4 regions of the Paenibacillus sp. UNC217MF genome follow, and region 2 is predicted to be linked to each of the others. Evidence: riboswitches for the same ligand, from Rfam matches in the RefSeq annotation. Region 2 holds a riboswitch; each other region holds the start of a gene.

Region 1 (2,202 bases), on a different contig from region 2:
GTGAAGGATACTGAACGCATTATCGAGCAGTCTACCGGATATAAGCCTCGATACTTCCGTCCGCCATATGGAGAAATCAACGAAGAGCAATTGCGCTGGGCAGGAGATAATGGATACATGGTCGTCAATTGGGATGTAGATACAAACGATTGGCGTGGATTAACCGCTTCACGTATTTTGCAAAATGTGATGCGTGGGGTACGCCCAGGTTCCATCGTATTGCAGCATGCCAGCGGAAGCACACAAAATGGGTATCTGCATGGAACCGTGAAAGCACTCCCATCAATTATTCAGCAGTTAAGGGAGCGGAAATATGAATTCGTCACCCTGCCTGATCTACTCCAAGATCAGAAGGAAAAGAAGGAATAAGAAAACAAGCCCCGCCATAATGGCGAGGCTTGTTGTTCAATTGCTATTGTAAGTATTCATCTACATCTATATATAATAGTAGATATTATTTCAACACATATACTTTAACGTCTTGCACGCCGAATGTGTTGCCTGTCTTCTTGCTTACCGGTACAAATATGTCAACCTTTTTCCCCTTGATTGCACCGCCTGTATCCGTAGCTACAGCAACCATACCGCCTGTCGGTAAGTGTTTGAAATCATATCCCGTAATATACAATTTCGTACCAAGCGGAATCACTTTTGGATCGACCGCAACTGTACCTAGTTTCAATGCATTACCCAATGCATCTACTGCGCCCCATTTGCCATTTTCACTCGGATGAGCTGTGTAGGCTGTTGCACGCATGCTTATCGTTTTCTTGTATGTCGCTGTACGTCCAGAGGACAATTGAACTACATTTTTAGGAGCAGCTTGTTGTACTGCTGCTTTCTGATTATTCGAAGCCGTTTTGACTGCCTGTTCGTCATTTTTTGCTACACCCAAAGCATTATTGACTGGCATCCCTTCCAATACCGACTTTTGAACAACAGGGCTTGGAAGTTCGATGGAGAGTCCACCATACAGATTTTTCGGATTAATTGTCGGGTTTGCCGACAATACGGATTCAACACTCATGTTGTAATTCTTAGCAATTGAATAGAACGTTTCTCCTTCTTTTACCGTATAGGGCTCAGCCTGTGCCGGCAAAATTTGAAGAATGGACGCAAGTCCAAGTAAAGCTGCTGTAATCGTTAGTGTAATTCTTTTACGCATATGTTTTGTTTTCCTCCTGTGCATTAGCCTGCGGGGTTAGTTGTCGGATTCGGGTCAAGGAGTTCCCCTACGCCATTCCAAGTTGCGGAATAAGCGATTCACCCCAAGGTGTTCTCGTAATATCGAACACCGGTCAATAATCCCCCGTACGGGTGTGTCGTTTCGGCTCGGATTGCATCATATCACAATTTTGTAACCTGTGCGCAGGAATATGATGGTAACTCTCTGGAACCCGCGCCCCCCAATGGATTGAAGCTTCAAATTTTTTTTATTTCATAACAAATTTGTAATCAGAGATGACATTTTTGTAATCTTTCTGTTTCCATCATAGCACATATTTCAGATTTGTAAACGAAAACGCTTACATAATTCAGCAAACAACAATAGGCACCCCCTAAGGATGCCTATTCGAACACCTATATATTTACAATACCTCTTTACAATACTCTGCTTAGAAAATCCTGCGTTCTAGCATGCTTAGGATGGTTAAATAATTGGTCTGGAGAACCTTCCTCCACAATATTGCCGCCATCCATAAACAAAATACGATCGCCCACTTCACGTGCGAAGTTCATCTCATGAGTTACGATTACCATCGTCATTCCCTCTCCGGCGAGTGATTTCATGACCTCAAGCACTTCGCCGACCATCTCTGGATCAAGCGCTGATGTCGGCTCATCGAACAGCATCACATGCGGCTGCATAGCAAGTGCTCGCGCAATCGCGATACGCTGCTTCTGTCCACCGGACAATTGTCTAGGGAATGCCTTGGCCTTATCCGCCAAGCCAACCTTACCAAGCAGCTCCATTGCTAGTTTATTTGCTTCAGCTTCTGGCACATGTCTCACCTTTATTGGAGCAAGGGTAATATTTTGCAGCACGGTCATATGGGGAAATAGGTTGAACGATTGGAATACCATCCCCATTTTTTCACGTGTTTTGTTAATGTTGTGCGACTTGTCAGTGATGCACTGATCCTCGAATCGGATATCCCCTTGTGTCGGAGTTTCCAGCAAATTAATGCAACGAAGGAGAGT
Region 2 (2,202 bases):
TACTTGATGGAGAATTGTCGGCTCAATTAGCATCCAGAATATAAATGGGTAAGTGCTTCATTCTCTCTAAGTGAATATTTAGCTTATTTTCAGTTTCATTTCAGGAATTACGAACATACTATAGCCATCCCTTACATAAGGAGGTGGAACCTATGAAACGCAATTCAACCGTAGCAGCGTGGACGTGCCTAATGCTTCTCTTGATGGCTTCACCTGCAGCAGCGCAAAGCAGAACTGCGCTAGATGCTGCAACAGATAAGAGCAGGGAGCAAGCTGCTGTACGAGTGGTCACTTCATCTCAGGCTGTACAGCCGAATCAGCAGAGCACGGAGACGGATAAGCAATTAGAACAAGTACAGGCACAAATGAAGGAGCTTCGTGCAGAAATGAAGCAGCTGCGCGAGAAGAAGCTTCAATTGCTAGCTAAGAAACACGGAATTTCGACAGAAGGCAAGACCAACAAGCAAATTCACCAGGAATTACGCGAGAAATTAGGCATAAAAGGACGACTGTTCCACGAGAAACATCACATTAATGGGAAGCATGTCGAGGATCGTCAGACTCAGCTTCAGCACGAGGAAGAAAAGCATCGAGCGGAGGCGGATGGGCTCACACCAGAAGAGATTAAGGCGAAATTCCAAGAATCGAATGGGTCAGTCAAGTAAATCAGAAGCGTCTATGCAAAAATAGTGAATATCCAGACAAGATATTGGGACATGCGTACAAGCGCATGTCCTTGTGTCGTTAATGGCGATGAGAATGGTTGAAACCGAAAAAGAAATATTTCGTAAAGATAGATAAAAGCACGAATCGTTGACATGCAGAGATGCATAGGATAAAGAAGTTGGATTTGCGCGGATAATGAGGGTAACATGAAACAACCCGACGAAAAGGCGCGTAGCGCTTCTCATCGGGTTATGTAGTCGTTCATATCATTATAAGAGTGCAGTAAACAATCAAACTATTGATATTATTGATTTTCAGTAGCGATAGACGAGAAGTCATTCTCGCTCATTACACGACGTGCACCTACATAGCGCTTCTCGTAGTAGTCCATGCTAAGGCTGTCGATGCGCGTACCCTTGCTTGTCGAAGCGTGTGCAAATTTGTTGTCGCCTACGTAAATGCCGACATGCGATACACCGTTGCTGCCGCTTGTGTCAAAGAAGACCAGGTCTCCTGGACGAAGCTCGTCTTTGCTAACTTTCTCACCAGCGTCAAATTGCGACGAAGATGTGCGAGGAAGATCAATTTCGAACTTGTCGAACACGTACTTCGTAAATCCGGAGCAGTCAAAGCCTTTCGTTGTTGTACCACCATACTTGTACGAAATGCCAAGCAAACCTTCAATCGTGTTGTCCATTTTGGATGCTGCGAATGTGCTGCCTGCACTGAACGAAGTAAACAGAACGCTCAGTCCGAGCACCGCTGTCACTAGCTTCTTCTTCAAAGGGAAAGCTCCTTCCGTGCCTGCGAGGTTAGCTGGAGGGTTCGGTTGAAGGACCCCTATGATCCCTGTGTTACAAGATCAATTCACCCGTAAAAACTGGTTCCCCCGCTTTCCGGTCCGCCCGGAAACTCGGCATTCTGGTTTTTGGAATATGTATTGCTGCGTGCGATAGTAACAATTTTGCAAGAGTTAGTGCCGCTTTCATGACAAAGTTGTAATAAATCTAGATTTATTGTAACAGACGGAAATTCCTTTGACAAATATTTTTTGTCCTTGACACGAAAAAAACTTGTCAGATCAGCGTTTTTTTCGCTGATAGACAAGTTTTTTAATTCATTTTGTTAGGTTACGCTGCTTCAATATCATCGTAACCCTTTGTAACTTTGTAACTTTGTAACTTTATAACTCTGTAACTAAATTGCGTTCAATCAGAACCCCCATTATTTCATCTGTTGCTCTGCTTCCTGCCAGACAGCGTGGCGTGCAGACAATCCCCACATTTTAAGTATAGTCATAATGGCAGGCAATGCCTGTTGAATAATGAGTGCGGTAATTCCGGTGAACACGGCCGCCGCCGTTGTGGACAATATGCCTACGCCAATAGTGATACCAATAAAGAGAAGTGACAATCCTAGAATGGGAAGCAAGCGACGAGTTCCGGCTGTCACAGATCGAATTAACGGTGTTTCTGAGGCAGCGCCGAAGTTAAGGAATAAGAACAATTGATGAACAAGCCAGCCGCCAATGAACCA
Region 3 (2,202 bases), on a different contig from region 2:
AATTCAGGTGTCCGTCCGACCATGAGACCGGATAGGAATACGGCGATCATGACGTACAGCAGCACGTTCATAAATCCAGCACCGACGCCGCCGAATACGGTATTCAGCATCATATTCGCCATCGGGATCAAGCCACCGAGTGGTGTCAGCGTGTCATGCATATTATTGACTCCGCCCGTCTCCGATGCAGTCGTAACGACCGAATACAGTGACGATTGCACAACGCCAATGCGCACTTCCTTCCCTTCCATGCTGCCTGTTCCACTTAATCCTGCTGCGTTCAGCACAGGATTGCCCATATGTTCGGCCGTAAGCGATGATCCGAGCATAATGAGGAACAAGATCGCCATGGAGACGAACAGCACTCGCCCTTCCTTCTTGTTGCCGACCATGCGGCTGTAGGCAAACGGCAGCCCCGTGCACAGCATCAGCATGAGTAAAATATGAATTAAATTCGTCACACCGTTCGGATTCTCGTATGGATGTGCGGAGTTCGCTCCAAAGTGGCCGCCGCCATTGTTGCCAAGCTCCTTAATCGACATCATAGCTCCTACAGGGCCGAGCGGAATGTGCTGCTCTGCTCCTTCAACGGTTACTGCACTTTCCATTGGACTTAAGGATTGCGGAACCCCATTCCAGATGAACAGTACACTGGCAGCGATCGCAATAGGCAGGAAAATGCGCGTAATCGAACGCACAAGGTCTGCCAAGAAGTTGCCGAGCGGCTTGCCAGTCAAACCGCGAATAATCGCCATTACTGCCGCAAGCGCAGTAGCAGGTGACGTAAACATCAAGAAAATAATGCCCGTCATTTGTGACAGCGGAGACAGTCCACTTTCACCGCTATAGTGCTGCAAGTTCGTATTCGCCATGAAGCTGATCGCCGTATTGAATGCTACTCCCGGTTCCATGCCAGGAATGCCATTCGGATTCAACGGCAATACCCCTTGAAGGCGGAATATTGCATACGTCACCACAATCATTAGCACGTTCGTGGCAACTGCTGTAAAGGCGTATGCCTTCCAGCTTTGCGATTGATCCTTAATGCCGAAACACTTAAATAAAAAACGATCTATCGGACCAAATACAAGGTCCAACGGTCTTGGAGCTCCGCTATTATCAAACACCCCTGCCATATATATTCCGATCGGACGCGCTATCGCCAAGGCAAGCAATAAGGTAATTCCAATGGCGATCCATTCGATTGCACTCATTGTTCCGTTCCACCCTTCTCTAATGTACAAATATCAACAATCACTCTGCCCAAACTAAAATCGTTCCGGCTTGACTAAGGCATATAACAAATAAATGAACAGCGCCGTAATCAAGGTGAATAACACGATCATCATGAGCGATCACCCCGTTCATCCACTTCCGCCTTGCACCAATGGAGAATGCCCATTACGCTTAGTCCAAGCAGTGCGAGAAGAATCATCATGACTGCATCAAACATAGTCCCTTCCTCCTCCTGAATAAGGTTCTCATCTCTCCAGGCAATGCTGCCGCGATCCCGACCTACCAAGACTTCTCGCTCTGTAGGAACGCGCAGGCAACACAAAAAGCCACACGGAAAGAGGGACCCTTTCCGTGTGGCTTTTTTCGCGCGTCGTCAAATAAACGTGCGCGTAATGTTCCACGACGAAATAAAGGCTGCCTCCTTGGACGCTTACGAGGTTAGCTGACGGATTCGGGCGCGAAGAGTCGCCCTACCAGCCAGGAACGGATTCCTGTGCCGGATTCACCCCTTGCGCGAACTGCAGATGTACAGCTGGCGCACTAACATTGGTTCCCCCGTTCCCATGAATGGGATTCAGCGGTGAGCATTGCCTATATGGATAAATTAGATGATATCTGATAGTAAAAATGAAACTTGATCCGATTGCGTATAAATGACGTAATTTGCACCAAGCAATCGGTAGATCGACTGCGGATGATGACGCTTCGTCACGATTGTGATCGGATCCGTCGTCCATTGCCGGCATATTTGAAGCAGCCGGCAGGAAAGCGCAAAGCTCTGTTCAAACACATAGATTCGGCCAATCGGGACATGAGGGACGGCCCACGCCTTCGGCTCCGTCGTATTGATTCGGCATATGGAATGAACGCCAATACCTTCCAATCGCTTTGCCAATCGCCCATTATGGGCAATTCCCGCCACCGAATATCCTGCTCCTTTCAACTGACGTATGAATTCAATCCCCG
Region 4 (2,202 bases), on a different contig from region 2:
GAGGTGATAGGAGGCTTTTCCTCCCATTCGAATCCAATAATACGACCGCTTGTCATGTGAACGTCAATGCGCATGACACCGGATTTTCCAGCCCGATTCATATTCAATAATACCTGAAAAGTATCATAGGGACTGGATGATTCCCATTTCTGAAATGAAGCGGTCAGCTTCTCCTTGCTCATGTAGCCGGAAACCGTTGATTGACTGCGATAAATGACGGTTGGAGCAGTATCTTCTTCAGGTGTAATTGAAATATGGAACTTTTTTAAGTCCTGTACAAATGTGAGTGCCTTTTGCGCTGCTTTCTCTTTGGTTAAGAGGGATTGGCTGGCTGCTGATTCCATCATGGCTTCTGTCTGCTGAAAGGGAATGAATACCTGAACAATGAGGAATAATAGAAATCCGGCCACAGAAGAAAGCAGAAGCGGCTTGGATACATAGGACATGTTGGAACCTCCATTCCATCACACATTTAGCGTATGGTTGCTTATTTGTTCATTTTATCTACTTCAACTTTGTAAAGTCCAGCAGAGAAAATGAAGAAACACCTAGCGAAAATGAGTGTTTTGAATACAATTGAAGAAAATGGGGGATTGTAAGCGCTATTTCTTCAAGTTTTTCGTCTTATTCTGGTTAATTTGTTCATTCCTTGACTTTGTATGCTGCAGGGGAAACGTATATAATCTCGTTATGAATTGCATACAAGCCGAGTTTCGTGAATGAACGAAAGCGGGGGACCCGATAAATGGGGTGAATATCGCAGTTGTGGATGCATAGAATCCACTTGCGATTAGGGCAGCCTGAACGTGCCCGAATCCGACAGCTAACCTCGTAGGCATGTACGTCAGGATACCAGCGATAGCATTGGATTTCCAGTGCTTTTTTTCGTGGGGAAAAAAAGAGGTGACTCCCGTGGAGGGAACAAAAAAGGCCATTCGATTTAATCTGACACCACCGCGAATTCTGGTTGTAGGGTTTGCAGCAATTGTATTATTGGGTGCATTTCTACTCATGCTTCCGATATCAAATGCGGATGGGATTCCGCTGCCATTCCTCGATGCATTGTTCACGTCAACGTCAGCAACTTGTGTGACGGGGCTCATTGTGGTGGATACGGGCACTCATTTTACCGTATTCGGGCAGGTGGTCATCATGCTGCTCATCCAAATTGGCGGGCTTGGATTCATGACAATGGCAACGCTGTTCGCATTAGCACTGAAGAAGAAGATATCGCTGAAGGAAAGGCTTATATTGCAAGAAGCGCTTAATCAGGGCAGCATGGAAGGCATCGTGCGCCTTATCCGTAAAGTGATCTTGTTTGCGGTATGTATCGAGGGGACGGCAGCTGTACTGTTCTCCGTGCGATGGGCATTTGATCTTCCGCTAGGCAAGGCCATTTATTTCGGTTTCTTCCATGCTGTTTCTTTTTTCAATAACGCAGGCTTTGATTTATTCGGCTCTGTCAGTGGGCCGTTTTCGAGCTTAACCAGCTATGTCGGAGACCCTATTATTAACCTGGTATCGATGCTGCTTATTATCCTTGGCGGGATTGGATTTATCGTCTTGTCCGATTTGGTGGAATATAAGCGTACTCGCAAGTTGTCTCTGCATACGAAGATCGTGTTAACGATGACGGGATTGCTCATTGTAATCGGAACGGTCGTTATATTTATATTTGAATTTACCAATACACGCACGTTAGGCAGTTTGAATGGTTGGGAGAAGTTCTGGGCATCCCTGTTCCAATCTGTCAGCCCGCGTACCGCTGGAGCGAATACGATTGACATCGGAGCCATGCGCCAAGCCTCGCAATTTTTTATGGTTCTTTTGATGTTCATCGGGGCATCACCAGGATCCACTGGTGGTGGTATTAAGACGACGACGTTCGCCATTCTCATTGGAGCTGTATTTGCTATGATTCGCGGGAAAGAAGATATCGTCATTTACCGGTATCGACTCGCCAAGGATCGTATCTTCAAAGCAGTTACGCTAACGTTGCTGTCATTGTTCTTGGTCATTATCGTATCGATGATATTGTCGACAACAGAAGATCATAGCTTCCTGATGATATTATTCGATACAACATCGGCCTTCGGAACGGTAGGGTTATCAATGGGATTGACGGCGGATTTATCAGATATCGGAAAAGTGCTGCTGAGCCTGACGATGTTTGCAGGCCGTCTTGGGCCATTAACGTTGGCT

The links. Region 2 has a riboswitch for cyclic di-AMP ahead of BP95_RS0113290 (C40 family peptidase). Riboswitches for the same ligand answer to the same signal wherever they lie in the genome.
Region 1: another riboswitch for cyclic di-AMP. It lies ahead of BP95_RS0119240 (3D domain-containing protein); the one in region 2 lies ahead of BP95_RS0113290 (C40 family peptidase).
Region 3: another riboswitch for cyclic di-AMP. It lies ahead of kdpF (K(+)-transporting ATPase subunit F); the one in region 2 lies ahead of BP95_RS0113290 (C40 family peptidase).
Region 4: another riboswitch for cyclic di-AMP. It lies ahead of BP95_RS0127540 (TrkH family potassium uptake protein); the one in region 2 lies ahead of BP95_RS0113290 (C40 family peptidase).

What each region holds. Positions count from the first base shown of each region.
Region 1 covers NZ_KK366027.1:726,772-728,973, forward strand. The annotation lists gene BP95_RS32685 (polysaccharide deacetylase family protein) at 1-369, shown strand, start outside; gene BP95_RS0119240 (3D domain-containing protein) at 455-1,165, opposite strand; cyclic di-AMP (ydaO/yuaA leader) riboswitch at 1,175-1,343, opposite strand; gene BP95_RS0119245 (amino acid ABC transporter ATP-binding protein) at 1,603-2,202, opposite strand, start outside.
Region 2 covers NZ_JMLT01000022.1:50,018-52,219, forward strand. The annotation lists gene BP95_RS0113285 (hypothetical protein) at 153-665, shown strand; gene BP95_RS0113290 (C40 family peptidase) at 971-1,450, opposite strand; cyclic di-AMP (ydaO/yuaA leader) riboswitch at 1,454-1,595, opposite strand; gene BP95_RS0113295 (hypothetical protein) at 1,891-2,202, opposite strand, start outside.
Region 3 covers NZ_KK366030.1:209,350-211,551, reverse strand. The annotation lists gene kdpA (potassium-transporting ATPase subunit KdpA) at 1-1,214, opposite strand, end outside; gene kdpF (K(+)-transporting ATPase subunit F) at 1,269-1,346, opposite strand; cyclic di-AMP (ydaO/yuaA leader) riboswitch at 1,649-1,826, opposite strand; gene BP95_RS0127850 (hypothetical protein) at 1,841-2,202, opposite strand, start outside.
Region 4 covers NZ_KK366030.1:139,364-141,565, forward strand. The annotation lists gene BP95_RS0127535 (CPBP family intramembrane glutamic endopeptidase) at 1-446, opposite strand, end outside; cyclic di-AMP (ydaO/yuaA leader) riboswitch at 695-853, shown strand; gene BP95_RS0127540 (TrkH family potassium uptake protein) at 913-2,202, shown strand, end outside.